3 regions of the Bacillus mexicanus genome follow, and region 1 is predicted to be linked to each of the others. Evidence: riboswitches for the same ligand, from Rfam matches in the RefSeq annotation. Region 1 holds a riboswitch; each other region holds the start of a gene.
What was found. A riboswitch is a leader RNA that binds a small molecule or an ion and turns the genes downstream of it on or off. The one in region 1 is predicted to bind S-adenosylmethionine.
Positions count from the first base shown of each region.

Region 1 (5,118 bases):
AGAAAAGCCCGTCAAGATTCAAGCCGTCAAAAATGGTTTCAGCTGCTGCGTCATAGCCGCCTTCCGCTGTCCAAGTGGACTGGAAGTTGCCGCGGCAAATATGCATGGTGACTGTCAGGTCATCCGGACGGTCTGCAATCGCGTCATTAATCGATTTCGCAAACAGCTGGCGTAGCTCATCAGGTGTTGTTCCGAACGCTTCGATTTGTTTTAAGCCTTTTTCTGATAAGAAAACAGCCCATGCTGTATCATCAAGCTGGAGGTAACGGCAGCCTCTGTCATAAAACGCTTGAATCGCTTTTTTATATGCTTGGGACACATCGTGCTGGAAAAGGTGATAGTCGTTTTTGTATGCACCCTTTTCCAGTTTTCCGCGGAAAAACAGCATATTCGGGCTCGGAATCGTCATCTTAGGCGTCGCATCACCGGCAATACTATGGAGAAATGAGTAATCTTCGAGCATTGGGTGAGTTGAAAAGTCGATATCGCCTGTGACTTTAATGCCGCGTGCTTTTGTTTGTACGTTATGGAATTGAATCCCTTGCTCAGGAGTAAACGGCTCAACGCCATCCAAATTTTCCAGAAAATCAAAGTGCCACCATGCTCTGCGGAATTCACCGTCTGTCACGACGTTCAGGCCGGTTTCCTTCTGTTTTTCCACGATGCGGATGATTTCATCATTTTCGATTTGGCGAAGCTGCTCAGCCGTTATATCGCCGGCCGCTTTTTGCAGCCGCGCTTTTTTAACGGGCTCTGATCTCAGCAAGCTTCCGACTTGATCCGCGCGAAACGGCGGTTTTTTTCTTTGAAGTGATTTTTGTTCTGCGGGTGTTTTTTGTTGTGGCATGTTGTCCATTCCTTCTTTCCATTCAAATATAAAAAGCTCTTCCTTGGGATAAGGAAGAGCTTGTCTGACAATCTCAACCTTATCTTCAAGAACAATCATTGTTCTAAAGGATTTAGCACCATTCTGTTAAACAGCGGTTGCCGGGTATCGCAGGGCCAGTCCCTCCACCTCTCTTGATAAGGAAAACCTTTTATGAAATTTTCTGATATTATCTATTATTCACACATTTTCTGATTCTGTCAATGATAGATTATCTCCACACATCATTGGCGATGTTGATGACATGACGCAGCTTCGCCCATTGCTGCTCCTCTGTCAAAAGATTGCCTTCTTCTGTAGAGGCGAAACCGCATTGCGGGCTGAGGCACAGCTGATCCAGGCTGACAAAGCGCGCGGCTTCATGAATTCGGCGTTTCACATCTTCAGGATTTTCAAGCTCGCCGTATTTCGATGTAATCAAACCGAGCACAATGTGCAGATCCTTGCGCTTCACAAAACGGAGAGGATCAAAGTTTCCAGAGCGGTCATCATCGTATTCCAAGAACAGTCCATCCAAGTGTAAGCCGTCCAAAATCGTTTCTGCAACAGCATCATAGCCTCCTGATGCCGCCCAAGTTGAACGGAAGTTGCCCCGGCAAATGTGCATCGTGATTGTTAAATCATCAGGCCGGTCTGCCACTGCCTCGTTAATCGTTTTGGCGAACAAGGCAGGCAATGTTTCTGGATCGCCGCCGAGTGCCCGGACAACTTCTCTGCCTTTTTCCTCAAAGAAAAGGGACCATGACGTATCATCAAGCTGAAGGTAACGGCATCCGGCATCATAAAAGGCTTTGATTGCTTTTTTGTACGCTTGGGCCAGATCATGAAAGTATTCCTCTTGGTCGTCATAAACTTTTTTATCCGCCTTTTCACCAAAAAACAGCATATTCGGGCTCGGAATCGTCAGTTTTGGTGTCGCATCTCCAGCAATTTCTTGTAAAAATCGATAATCAGCAAGCGCTGGGTGATCCGTAAAATCGAGTTTTCCCGTCACTTTGATGCTGCGTGCTTTTGTTTTTGCATTGTGGAACTGAATTCCTTCCGCCGGAATAAACGGTTCCACTCCGTCAAGCCCCTCCAGGAAATCATAATGCCACCAAGAACGGCGGAATTCCCCATCAGTTACCACTTCAAGGCCAATTTCTTTTTGCTTGTCTACAATCCGGATGATTTCTTGATTTTCGATTTCACGAAGCTGTTCTGCTGTGACCTTGCCGGCCGCTTTCTTCTGCCGTGCTTCTTTCACCGGAACAGATCGCAGTAAACTGCCAACATGATCGGCACGGAAGGGAGCGCTGTGTTGTTTTGCTGGTTTTTGTCCCGCACCATTTGTTTGTTGAGCCATGTCATTCGCCTCTTTTCTGAAATGTGTTGAACATAAAAAAGCTCTTCCTTCGAGTAAGGAAGAGCTTGAATGATCAAATCTCCGCCTCATCTGCAAGAACGCAATGTTCTAAAGGATTTAGCACCATTCTGTTGTGAAACAGCGGTTGCCGGGTATCATAGGGCCAGTCCCTCCACCTCTCTTGATAAGGTACATCTGCATATTCAAATTTCAATTATCTTAATATTATTACTTTTAGATCAATTGTCAATGATATTTTAGAAAATATGGTCATCTTTATCTTCATATAACACCATATCAAGCACGATAGCGATAGCCGTGCAGATCAGCACATCTTCTTCGTTTGCAATCTGCAAATGATAGGAATCACCCCAGCTGAGCCACTTCTTGCTGACTGACATTCGGACATTCTCTCCATCTGTTATCTGGAATTCATTTTTCCACAAGTCACCGTCGATTTCCCAGCTGAGCTTGGAAATTTCAAATTTCGGTTTGAAAAATGTTACTTTTTTCGTCACCTCACAAACCAATTCATTCCCAATTGAAATCTCATATCTCGGCAAAAAAGACATTACTTTTTGTTCGATAGAAACGAGCGATTTTCCGGATGAATCTGTCATTTGCAGCGAGTCGCCTAACGAAAAAAACCGGCCCTCTACCTTGAATTTCTCTTGTTCATCCCGGTCATAAATGTGGAATGCATCTTTAAACGAGAACATTTTTTGTTTCATAAATAAATCGATCATTGCGCAGTCTCCTTTGAATTCGCCTTGTAAAAGATTACGGACAGGGGGTAAAAAGGTTTCAAGTTATGTTTTTAAAATGAAAAAGGCTGCAATTGGTCAGCAGCCTTTTCCTTGAAATATAGGTTTAGGAAAGATGCATCCGGCGTTTTTGGCGGATGGCGTCAAGGTCGATTAGGTTGTTTTGATGAGGTGCGGCTGCTGGCAGAGGGCTTGTCTTTTGCGGTTTGCGGCGATTGTCCTTGCTGAAAGAAAAAAGAAGATAGCCACATAATGCGATGATAATAAATAGAATCATTTTACATACCTCCCAAAAATTGTTTTGGTATTCTCTATTATACAGATAAAACGCCAATAAGTATTCAAAAAATTCTTAATCTACAAAAAATAAATAGCTGCCCCTCAAAAACAGTCTAACCTGATAATCTGAAAATAGTCTTATAAAATGGTGAGTTCTCTTGTTGATGATTGGTTATATAGTTACTATCGGCGGGTGGTTAAATTCCTTTATATAACTTTTAACCTAAATTAAACTAATTCCTATTGCCTGTTTTCTGGGTGGGGGCGCTTGCTTGTTTGGTTTATACCCTATTTTTCGTAATTGAACACAAAAAACCCAAATGACGGAGTATTTGGGCGATGGGAGTGAACGCGGGTTGTTTTTTGGGGAGATATAAGTGACTGATCAAAAGAAGCGTTTGAACATCTTTCTGATTTTTTGAAAGGGACTCGATTTCTTTTGGGTGTTAAGCGGTCTGGCTGTCATCCATTTTTTCAATAGACTCTTAGCGGCGATTGCATGTTTGGTCATCGGTTTTTCCTCCTCATTCGTCAATACTTGTTTTACGGAGGAAGTATTCGAAATGTTTCGTTTTTACGCAAAAAACCAGCCCTTTTTGGACTGGTCTTCCGCATTACGCCTGTTCTTCAAACAGTTTTGCAATCTCAACGATGACATTTACGGCTTTGACCATGTTATCGGCTGAGATGTATTCAAATTTGCCGTGGAAGTTTTCCCCGCCGGTAAAGATATTTGGTGTGGGGAGTCCCATGTAGGACAGCTGGGATCCGTCCGTGCCGCCGCGGATTGGAGAAATCTTTGGTTCAATGCCGAGGTTTTCCATTGCTTGCTTGGCGGTATTGACGATTTCAATGACAGGTTCGATTTTCTCTCTCATGTTGTAGTATTGATCGTTCATATCAAGCTGAATCCGGTCTTGGCCATATTTGTTTTGAAGTTCCTCAACGACACGCTTCATTGTTTGTTTTCTGTTTTGAAAGTGATCTTTGTCAAAGTCTCTTATAAGGTAATAGAGTTTTGTTTCCTCTACATCCCCTTGCATCGACAGCAGGTGGTAGAAGCCTTCGTAGCCTTCTGTGTATTCAGGCGCTTCGTTTGCCGGAAGCAGGCTGTTCAGCTTCATTGCGATTTTTGCAGAGTTGATCATTTTCCCTTTTGCCGTGCCGGGATGTACGTTGTTTCCTTTGATCGTGATTTTTGCTGAAGCGGCATTGAAGCTTTCGTATTCAAGTTCGCCGAGAGGGCCGCCGTCAACTGTGTAGGCAAAGGACGCATTAAATCGTTTCACATCAAATTTGTGCGGGCCTCTGCCGATTTCTTCATCGGGCGTAAAGGCGACTCTGATCGTGCCATGTTTGATCTCAGGGTGTTTGATGAGGTAATCCATAGCTGTCATGATTTCTGCGATCCCGGCCTTATTGTCTGCGCCGAGAAGGGTGGTGCCGTCTGTGGTGATGAGTGTGTGGCCTTTATAGCCGGACAGTTCCGGATATTGATCAGGCGACAGGGTGACCTGCAGCTTTTCATTGAGAACAATGTCTTTTCCGTCGTAGCTTTCAATGATTTGCGGATTGACGTTTTTGCCAGTAAAGTCTATGGCGGTATCGACGTGGGCTAGAAAGCCGATTGTCGGCACGTCTTTTTCAGTATTGGAGGGAAGAGTCGCCATGACATAGCCATATTCATCAATAGCTGCATCCTGCATGCCGATTGATTTTAATTCATCAACGAGCATGTTTCCTAACGTCAACTGGCCGGATGTGGAAGGGCAAGTGTCGACGGATTCATCGGACTGCGTGTCGACTTTTACGTATGTAGTAAACCGTTCAATGATGTCTTCTTT
Region 1 is NZ_JBCEYV010000002.1:763,648-768,765, reverse strand. It holds gene AAGG74_RS13555 (5-methyltetrahydropteroyltriglutamate--homocysteine S-methyltransferase) at 1-847, opposite strand, end outside; SAM riboswitch class I at 924-1,030, opposite strand; gene AAGG74_RS13550 (5-methyltetrahydropteroyltriglutamate--homocysteine S-methyltransferase) at 1,098-2,231, opposite strand; SAM riboswitch class I at 2,315-2,422, opposite strand; gene AAGG74_RS13545 (LURP-one-related/scramblase family protein) at 2,489-2,977, opposite strand; gene AAGG74_RS13540 (hypothetical protein) at 3,102-3,329, opposite strand; gene AAGG74_RS13535 (hypothetical protein) at 3,660-3,785, opposite strand; gene pepT (peptidase T) at 3,889-5,118, opposite strand, start outside.

Region 2 (5,118 bases), on a different contig from region 1:
GGTATTACAGTGCATTCACACATTATTTTCCGCCAAAAGAAAACCGGCGTATCGTGCGGCAGCTTACACAATGGATGAAAAACCGCTGAGGGTGAAATATGGTATGATAAAAGGAAAAGAGAACGAAAGGGGATCTCACTTTGGGAATGCCTGTTGAATTTAATACACTGATTGTGACAAAAGGAAAAGAAGTGCGCATAGATGAAAATATATTCACGCTAGAGAAAGACGGATATCGTGTGTATCCCATGGAGATTCCGATGGATGTGCGGAAAACAAAGTTCGGCGAAAAGTCAGGCACAGCTGAAGTGCAGAAGCTTCAATGGGAAGACGGCCGAACCCTCATTACGTACAAGCTGACTTCACTGCATTCTGTTAATTAAAACAAGCCAAGAGCGTTATTGCTCTTGGCTTTTGTTTGTTAAACGAGAGGGCCGCCTGCCTGTGCTATAGCATCTGTATGTGCGAACTTTTTAAAATTCTCTTTGAATTCTTCTGCGAGGTAAGCTGCCTTTTCTCTATATTCTTCCTTGTTCTTCCACGTGTTTTCCGGCTGAAGGATATGATCAGGAACGCCAGGAACGTGAAGCGGAATGTGCAGGCCGAAAATATCGTCAGTCATCATTTCAGCATCCTCTAATTTGCCTTCAATCGCTGCTTTGACCATCGCTCTCGTGTAAGAAAGCTTCATGCGTTCGCCTGTGCCGTAGCCGCCGCCGGTCCAGCCGGTATTGACCAAGAAAACGTCTGCGCCGTGTTCATCGATCTTTTGGCCGAGCATTTCAGCGTAGACGTGAGCAGGAAGCGGTAAAAACGGTGAGCCGAAGCATGTGGAAAACGTCGTCTCAGGAGACGTCACACCGCGTTCGGTTCCAGCTAGCTTGCTCGTATAGCCGCTCAAGAAATGGTACATCGCCTGTTCTTTCGTCAGCTTGCTGATCGGCGGCAGCACTCCGAATGCATCAGCCGTCAAAAATACAATCGCTGACGGGTGGCCTGCCATGCTCGGAGTTACAATGTTGTCAATCATATGAATCGGATAAGCCGCCCGCGTGTTTTCAGTATAGAAGGAATCATCATAATTGGCTTCCCGCGTACCTTCATCCACAACAACATTCTCGAGAACAGACCCAAAGCGGATCGCATTAAAAATCTGAGGCTCTTTTTCCTTGCTTAAATGAATACATTTAGCGTAGCACCCGCCTTCAATATTAAAGACGCCTGTGTCAGACCAGCCGTGTTCATCGTCGCCGATCAGCTTGCGATCAGCATCGGCTGAAAGGGTGGTTTTACCTGTGCCAGACAATCCGAAGAAAAGGGCGACATCACCTGTCTCACCGACATTGGCGGAGCAGTGCATGGATAGAATATTTCTTTCAGGGAGCAGGAAATTCATAATGGAGAAAATCGATTTTTTCATTTCCCCAGCATACTCTGTTCCGCCGATTAAGATCGTGCGCTTTTCGAAAGAGACAATAATAAACGTTTCGGAATGTGTGCCGTCTGTTTTTGAATCTGCTTTGAAATGTGGTGCAGAAAGAATCGTAAACGGCTGTTCAACTGTTTTCTTATCATTGCCTTCCGGGCGGATAAACAGCTGTCTGGCGAATAAATTGTGCCATGCGAACTCATTTACGACGGTGATCGGCAGCCTGTATTTTTCGTCTGCTCCGGCAAATCCTTCGAAAACGAACAGCTCATCTCGCTGCTTCAGATAGCTGACGACTTTCGCGTACAGCCGCTCAAATGCTTCTTCTGAAATCGGCTGATTCACCGGACCCCAATCGACCTTATGTTTCGTGCTTTCTTCCGCCACGATAAATTTGTCTTTAGGTGAACGTCCCGTATAAGCCCCTGTTGTCGCCCGGACAGCACCCGTAGAAGTTAAAATGCCTTCGTTGCGGGATAATACTTTTTCTGTAAGCTGTGCTGCTGATAAATTATGACACACATTTGGACTTGTTAATAATGCTTGTAAATCAGCGGTCAAATCAACTGAGTTCATATGAAACCTTCCTTTATCGTTTTTTTGTGTTTTGCTAATTGTGAATTAGTATAACATATATTTTTAAATAGTCTATACTATTTATCGTTTTTTGTGTATGCATATTCCAATCTTTTCCCTTGATATAGGCGCCTATTTCTTTTGAATCATATTGACATTGCAAACCTTTTTACGATAAGATATTTCATTGAGCGGATACTCTTATCCCGAGCTGGCGGAGGGACAGGCCCTATGAAGCCCAGCAACCGGTTTCTCTGTTATTTATTATGTTCAATTGTGTGAGACAACCAAGGTGCTAACCTGTTGCAAGGTTGTATGATTCCTTGAGCGATAAGAGTGAAAGGCACAAAGACCAAACCCTTTCCTCGATGGAAAAGGTTTTTTTATTTCATAAATATGCCAATTTACATTCTCTAATATAACGTTTCATTGTATAAGAGGGAGCGAGTTCCGTATCATATATACAAGGTCTTTCGGGAGGCCTTGTGCAGGAGGAAGCAAATCATGAGTAAAAATCGTCGTTTATTTACATCAGAATCTGTTACGGAGGGGCATCCGGATAAAATCTGTGACCAGATTTCTGACAGCATTTTAGATGAAATTTTAAAGAAAGACCCTAACGCGCGTGTTGCTTGTGAAACATCTGTGACAACTGGCTTAGTTCTTGTCAGCGGAGAGATCACAACATCTACGTATGTTGACATTCCGAAAACCGTTCGCCAAACCATTAAAGAGATCGGATACACACGTGCGAAATACGGATTTGATGCGGAAACTTGTGCAGTTTTAACATCAATTGACGAGCAATCTGCTGATATTGCGATGGGTGTAGACCAAGCGCTTGAAGCCCGTGAAGGCACAATGAGCGACGAAGAAATTGAAGCGATCGGTGCGGGTGACCAAGGTTTAATGTTCGGTTATGCGTGCAACGAAACGAAAGAGCTAATGCCTCTTCCAATTTCACTTGCTCATAAATTGGCCCGCCGCCTCAGTGAAGTCCGTAAAGAAGATATTCTTCCGTACCTTCGCCCTGACGGCAAAACACAGGTAACAGTTGAGTACGATGAACAGAACAAACCTGTTCGCATTGACGCGATTGTCATTTCAACTCAGCATCACCCTGAAATTACGCTTGAGCAAATCCAGCGTAACATTAAAGAACATGTGATCAACCCGGTTGTTCCTGAAGAGCTGATTGATGAGGAAACAAAATATTTCATCAACCCTACAGGACGTTTCGTTATCGGAGGGCCTCAAGGGGATGCTGGACTTACAGGACGCAAAATCATCGTTGATACGTATGGCGGCTATGCACGCCACGGCGGCGGCGCGTTCTCAGGTAAGGATGCGACGAAGGTAGACCGTTCTGCTGCATATGCAGCAAGATATGTTGCAAAAAACATCGTTGCGGCTGAGCTGGCAGATTCTTGCGAAGTGCAGCTTGCTTACGCGATCGGTGTTGCTCAGCCCGTGTCAATCTCAATCAACACTTTCGGTTCCGGAAAAGCTTCTGAGGAAAAACTGATTGAAGTTGTTCGCAATAACTTTGATTTACGACCTGCCGGCATTATCAAAATGCTTGATTTACGCCGTCCGATCTACAAACAAACTGCTGCATACGGCCACTTTGGACGCCACGATGTTGATCTTCCGTGGGAACGTACAGACAAGGCGGAGCAGCTGCGTAAAGAAGCGTTAGGAGAATAATTTTATAGCCGCTTACTGGTAAGCGGCTTTCCTTTTTTATCGTTGTATTCATGTTTATTTTTTTACATACTGTGAAACCAAATATTATTCACAGCGTCTATAAATAGGGGTTCAATGATGACAATTTTAATTATGGAGGCAATACTATGTGTGGATTTGTCGGGGTTTTTAACAAGCATCCGTTAGCTCAAACCGCTGATCAAGAAGAACTAATCAAACAAATGAACCAAATGATCGTTCACCGCGGTCCTGACAGTGATGGATATTTCCATGATGAGCACGTTGGATTTGGATTCAGACGGCTCAGCATTATTGACGTAGAAAATGGCGGACAGCCTTTATCATATGAAGATGAAACATATTGGATTATCTTTAACGGAGAAATCTACAACTATATTGAACTGAGAGAAGAACTTGAAGCTAAGGGGTATACATTCAACACAGATTCGGACACAGAGGTTCTTCTTGCGACTTACCGTCACTATAAAGAAGAAGCTGCGTCCAAACTGCGCGGTATGTTTGCTTTTCTCATTTGGAATAAAAACGATCATGTTCTTTATGGAGCAAGAGATCCATTCGGCATTAAACCATTGTACTACACAACGATCAATGATCAGGTGTATTTTGCCTCAGAGAGAAAAAGTTTAATGGTTGCCCAGAATGATATTGAAATAGATAAAGAGGCATTGCAGCAATACATGTCTTTCCAATTCGTTCCTGAACCAAGCACGCTTGATGCAAATGTGAAAAAAGTAGAGCCGGGTTCACAGTTCACCATCCGCCCGGACGGAGATATCACATTCAAAACGTATTTCAAAGCGAACTTTAAACCGGTTCAGACTGAAGAAGAAAAGCTTGTGAAAGAGGTCAGAGACGCGATCTATGACTCTGTGAACGTTCATATGAGAAGTGACGTTCCTGTCGGTTCATTCCTGTCTGGCGGAATTGATTCTTCTTTTATTGTATCCGTTGCGAAAGAATTACATCCAAGCTTAAAAACCTTTTCTGTCGGATTTGAACAGCAGGGCTTCAGTGAAGTTGATGTAGCGAAAGAAACTGCGGCTGCGCTTGGTATTGAAAATATCAGCAAAGTCATTTCGCCTGAGGAATACATGAATGAGCTTCCGAAGATTGTATGGCATTTTGATGATCCGCTTGCTGATCCGGCGGCAATTCCATTGTATTTTGTGGCAAAAGAAGCAAAAAAACATGTCACAGTTGCTTTATCAGGTGAAGGTGCAGACGAGCTCTTCGGTGGATATAACATTTACCGTGAACCGCTTTCGCTTAAGCCGTTTGAGCGCATTCCGTCCGGCCTGAAAAAGATGCTTCTTCATGTTGCAGCCGTTATGCCTGAAGGAATGAGAGGGAAGAGCCTGCTTGAGCGCGGCTGTACTCCGCTTCAA
Region 2 is NZ_JBCEYV010000001.1:22,646-27,763, forward strand. It holds gene AAGG74_RS00235 (alpha/beta hydrolase family protein) at 1-89, shown strand, start outside; gene AAGG74_RS00240 (DUF2584 domain-containing protein) at 141-383, shown strand; gene pckA (phosphoenolpyruvate carboxykinase (ATP)) at 422-2,005, opposite strand; SAM riboswitch class I at 2,204-2,342, shown strand; gene metK (methionine adenosyltransferase) at 2,510-3,712, shown strand; gene asnB (asparagine synthase (glutamine-hydrolyzing)) at 3,859-5,118, shown strand, end outside.
Region 2: linked by a shared signal. The riboswitch ahead of metK (methionine adenosyltransferase) and the one ahead of AAGG74_RS13550 (5-methyltetrahydropteroyltriglutamate--homocysteine S-methyltransferase) in region 1 are both predicted to bind S-adenosylmethionine.

Region 3 (5,118 bases), 580 kb from region 1:
TCACAAGTTTGTAGTCTTTGTTTTCTTTCATTTCTTGCTCAAGGTAAGGAATGTGCTGGAAGTAGTTCGCATCCACTTCTTCATCAGATAAAGCTTTGTTGTACATCTTGTAATCACTAAGCACTTTCACTTTCAGCGTGTAGCCTTTTTCTTTCAACAATGGTTCAGCTTCTTTTAAAATTTCCGCATGCGGTGTTTTTGTTGCTGCGACGACAATGTCTTTTTTGCCGGATTCAGCCCCGTTATTCGAACCGCAGGCCGCCATGACTCCTGCAAATACAAGCAGTAATGCACCCAAAAATAGCTTTTTCAATGTAAATCCTCCCTTATCGTTTATCTATAATATTTGTTATCACATCACCGATGATTTGGATAATAAATACGATGATTAAAATAAACACAGTGGCAATGAAGGTAACATCAGCATTATTAGACTGATAGCCTTCTACGTACGCAAGATTTCCAAGACCGCCTGAACCGATGGCCCCGGCAATTGCGGTTGAGCCGATCAAAGCGATGGCCGTAACCGTAATGCCGGAAATGAGAGCCGGCATAGACTCCGGAAGCAGCACTTTGAAAATAATCGTAGACGTTTTAGCACCCATTGATTTAGCGGCTTCAATCACACCTTTATCAACCTCGCGCAATGCGATTTCCGCCAAGCGCGCGTAGAACGGTGCAGAGCCGATCACCAGCGCCGGCAGTGCGGCGTTTGGCCCTAAGATGGTGCCGACTAAAAACTTCGTAAAGCCCAGCAGTAAAATAATTAAAATGAGAAACGGAATCGATCTGAATATGTTGACAATGGCCGCAATTACAGAGTTGACCGCTTTATTCTGCCAAAGGCTCCCTTTGCTTGTCAAAAAGAGCAGCAAGCCGAGGATCACTCCGATGACAAAGGCAAACAGCAGAGAGATCAGCGTCATATAAAGTGTTTCATATGTCGCATTCCACAATTCTGTTAAATCAACGTTTGGGAAGTATTTTTCAAACATTCGCGATCACCTCTGCTTTCACCTGTTTATCATTAATAAACCGGATCACGTTTTGAACTTCTTCCTCGTCTCCGTCAATATGGATGAACAGCGAGCCGTAAGCTCCATCCTTTGTCTGCGAGATTTTCCCTTGCAGAATATTGACGCTGACATTAAAGTTTCTAATCATTTCTGTAATCAAAGGCTGCTCAGCCGAATCACCGACAAATGTGAGCTGGACCGTTTTTCCTGATGCTGTTTCATCAAGAAGGTGCGAAAGCGTTTCTTTCGTTTCTTCCGGCTCTGTCACCTGCTGAACAAATCGTTTTGTCATGTCTTCCTTCGGATTTTTGAAGACATCGAGAACCTCGCCTTCTTCCACAACCTTACCGTTTTCCATGACAGCGACTCTGTTACAGATTTTGCGGATGACATGCATTTCATGGGTGATCAGCACAATCGTCAAACCGAGTCTTTCATTAATATCGGACAATAAATCCAAAATTGAATCCGTCGTTTGCGGATCTAATGCTGATGTCGCTTCATCGCAAAGGAGAACCTTCGGATTGTTTGCAAGCGCTCTTGCGATTCCGACGCGCTGCTTCTGCCCGCCGCTCAGCTGAGACGGGTAAGATTTTTCTTTTCCTTCTAAACCGACCAGTTTAATCAGTTCGTTAGCGCGCTTCATCCGTTCGCTTTTTTTCACCCCGGCAATTTCTAAAGGAAACATGATATTATCTCTGACGGTCCGCGACCAAAGCAAATTGAAATGCTGGAAAATCATGCTGATGTCATGGCGTGCATTTCTTAAAGCGCGTCCGTTTACTTCATTAATTTTAGTTCCCGCCACTTCCACGGTTCCTGAGGTTGGTTTCTCAAGGCCGTTCAGCAGACGGATTAAGGAACTTTTACCAGCTCCGCTATATCCTATAATTCCAAAAATCTCACCTTTTTGTATGGAAAGAGAGACATTTTGGACAGCATTGACATCTCCATGTTTCGACTTATAAACTTTTGAAACATCTTGAAGATTGATCAAAGCAATCACCTGCCTTAACACTATTCTAAGAAATCTTCCGGGATATTCGGCAAAAGAAAAGCCTTTCTGCACATGTGAGCAGAAAGGCTTATATAAAACGCCTTTCTCTCATCTTTCAAAGCTGAACGCTTCGTGTGAATTGGCACCATTTCAACAGCGTTGATGGTTGCCGGGCTTCATAGGGCACTTCCCTCCACCTCTCTTGATAAGAGAAATATATAGTCTTTTTCGTCCGGAAATTCTTAATGTAGAATAGCATGGCGAATGATGAAATGTCAATAAAATAAATGATGTCAACTTTTACTATTATAATAATTTTCTATTTTTTCACTTTTTAAAATCCTCTGAAAAAATCCATTTGTCAGCCAGAGAATAGCTTCTAGTTTTAAGAGAGCCCTGAATGAGCCCTTCACTTTCAGGCTTCCCCTCTGGATCAAATGCTGCAGGGAAATATCTCCGTGCAACAGATGAATAATTTCCGCTTGGTTTCCGTAAAAGGTCAGGTTGGACGCTGGGGGCGGAGAAATTTTTTTCATTTCCCCCTGTTCGTTTATCGAGACGGTTAAGGCTTCTGTTTCTCCCTGGAAGGTAATGAGTAATGTTGATGCGTTCAAAAGAGGTTTTAAAAACAGATGCTGATACTCATCTTCTAACACTTCTGCTTTCTCCATATGTACAACCTCCTATTTGTTGGTCATACATAGACATTTCTCTTTTTGACGCAAGAACCCCTTTATAAAACGAACGACAATTTCATTGAAATACGCTGAGAAATATGTCACAAATGGGACGCGGAAGATGATTTTTGTTTAATCAGCTCATATAAATAAGAAACAGAATGAAACGCATATCCTCTTTCGACCACTTTTCCGCCTTTAAACAGGAGAAAACACGGGACACTTTCAATTTGATACGCTTTTGCGAATGTCGGAGAGTAATTGACATTGTTTTGATAGAAGGCGACATCAGGCAGCATTTCCTTCACCACTGTCAGCATTTTGCTTGCAAGCTGGCAGGTGCCGCAAAACGGAGTATATAAATATAGGAGATACACATCATCTGCGATGTGCTCTAGCTCGTGTTCTTGTAGTTCTTTCATGCTATACACCTCGGGACTTTCTTTCAAGAAAAATAGTATGGACATTTAAATTTGCGCGGAGCAGTACAGAAGCGACATGGTGTTTCGGCGCAGCCTCTACTTCCTTATAGGCTCTGTCTATATGCAAATGGCAGGCGTCATTAAATTCTCTTTTCAGCTGTTTTCTTAATGTCTCGCCTGATTCATCAGCATCAACTAATATATAGACGTCTTTATCGTATAGCTCGTCAGCCAATTCCTCAAGCTTCAGCTGGCTGATTGTTCCGTTGGTACAGATAATGCGCACTGGTTCATTCAGGACACTTTCAACTTTCTCTTTATCTGATTTTCCTTCGACAATCATCACCTTTTCCAGCTCATCCATCTTTATCACCTGCTGCGTTAAATTTGAAACGTTCAGATTGTAAAAGAAGGCAGTGAAATTCACCGCCAACATTAACACCAGCCGTTTTCATAGTCACAATCCACGTATTTTTCATCATTTCCTGAGACCACATCGGCTGTCTTATAAAATTTCTCATTTTCAAAGGAATAGCCTGATTTAAGCTCATATTCATCCATGCTTGTCATTTGGCCGATCTTCTCATTATCATGATATAACGAGAGCTGGCCATTTTGAAAGCGGCCTGTCACATCATTGGTGACATCGAGCTTTTGTTTGCTGAAAGCCATATTGGACACCTCCCATAACGTTAGCGTGTCCAATTGCCTTCACAGCTATCCTGTTTTAGTCTTCTTGTGTCATTTCTTCGTATTGCTCTGCTGTCATCAGTTTTTCAATTTCAGAAGCGTCAGACGGTTCAACAACGATCATCCATGCTTTCTCGTACGGTGATTCGTTAACGAATTCCGGACTGTCATCAAGATCTTCGTTTATTTCCACAACCGTTCCATTAATCGGTGCATAAAGCTCAGATACCGTTTTAACGGATTCAACACTGCCGAATGGCTCGTCCGCTTTGATTTCAGCGCCAACTTCAGGAAGTTCGACAAACACGATATCGCCTAGTTCGGCTTGGGCAAAATGCGTAATTCCGATTCTGGCTTTTTCTCCTTCAACTTTCACCCACTCGTGTTCTCCTGAGTAACGCAAATCTTTAGGTATGCTCAATTGAATCCCTCCATTTTTTACAGCACTATAATAAGAAGATACCACACTTTTCAAAAAAAATTGACATTAAGCCCAGTTTTCTTCAAATTGGTCTTCTTTGAATCCGACTGTCACTTTTTCGCCGTCTGTTGTAAGCGGGCGTTTGATCAGCATTCCGTCTGAAGCCAGCAGTTCTAGCTGTTCGTCCTCCGACATATGATACAGCTTTTCTTTGAGATTCAGCTCGCGGTATTTCATGCCGCTTGTGTTGAAAAATTTCTTGAGATCCAGTCCGCTTTTTTCATAAAGCGCCTTTAGTTCCTCTTTGCTTGGAGGCTGCTCTGCAATATGTATTTCGTTGAATTCTTTTCCATGCTCTTCTAACCATTTCTTTGCTTTGCGGCACGTTCCGCATTTAGGGTACCAGTAAAAAGTTAACGACATCTTCTTCCCCCTCAATAAAATAATCGAGGTTATTTTAACACAGTTTGTTTTAAAAGCCTAAACCTGTGCTTCTTAAAAAAAGCTCCGCTTAATGCGGAGCTCTCGGACAATCAGACAATATATTTTTCAGCTTCGAAAACGGCCGCCGCTGCTTCGCGTTTTTTCTGAATGACGTTTTTAGGCGTTACGCGCGTCAGCTTGCGCAAAGCGGAAAGCATCATGCGGAGGGAGTCTCCTTCTTCCATTGCGATGAGTGATTCTTTCGCGTGCGCTTCAATTTCATGAAAAGCTTCCTGGACAAAAATTTCTGTATACAGCACCTTCTGCACCGCTTTTTCTTCTCCTTGTGCGGCGATGGCTTTTTCTGTTCTAAGCACGGCTGATTCCATTGCATATACATTGCTGACAATATCCGCGATGTTGACGAGGATTTCTTGTTCACGATCGAGTGCTTTTCCGTATGTTTGGGCAG
Region 3 is NZ_JBCEYV010000002.1:180,146-185,263, forward strand. It holds gene metQ (methionine ABC transporter substrate-binding lipoprotein MetQ) at 1-313, opposite strand, end outside; gene metP (methionine ABC transporter permease MetP) at 327-995, opposite strand; gene metN (methionine ABC transporter ATP-binding protein MetN) at 988-2,013, opposite strand; SAM riboswitch class I at 2,119-2,225, opposite strand; gene AAGG74_RS10605 (SCP2 sterol-binding domain-containing protein) at 2,307-2,684, opposite strand; gene AAGG74_RS10610 (thioredoxin family protein) at 2,792-3,112, opposite strand; gene AAGG74_RS10615 (toprim domain-containing protein) at 3,114-3,476, opposite strand; gene AAGG74_RS10620 (YusG family protein) at 3,548-3,784, opposite strand; gene gcvH (glycine cleavage system protein GcvH) at 3,840-4,223, opposite strand; gene AAGG74_RS10630 (arsenate reductase family protein) at 4,290-4,646, opposite strand; gene fadE (acyl-CoA dehydrogenase FadE) at 4,757-5,118, opposite strand, start outside.
Region 3: linked by a shared signal. The riboswitch ahead of metN (methionine ABC transporter ATP-binding protein MetN) and the one ahead of AAGG74_RS13550 (5-methyltetrahydropteroyltriglutamate--homocysteine S-methyltransferase) in region 1 are both predicted to bind S-adenosylmethionine.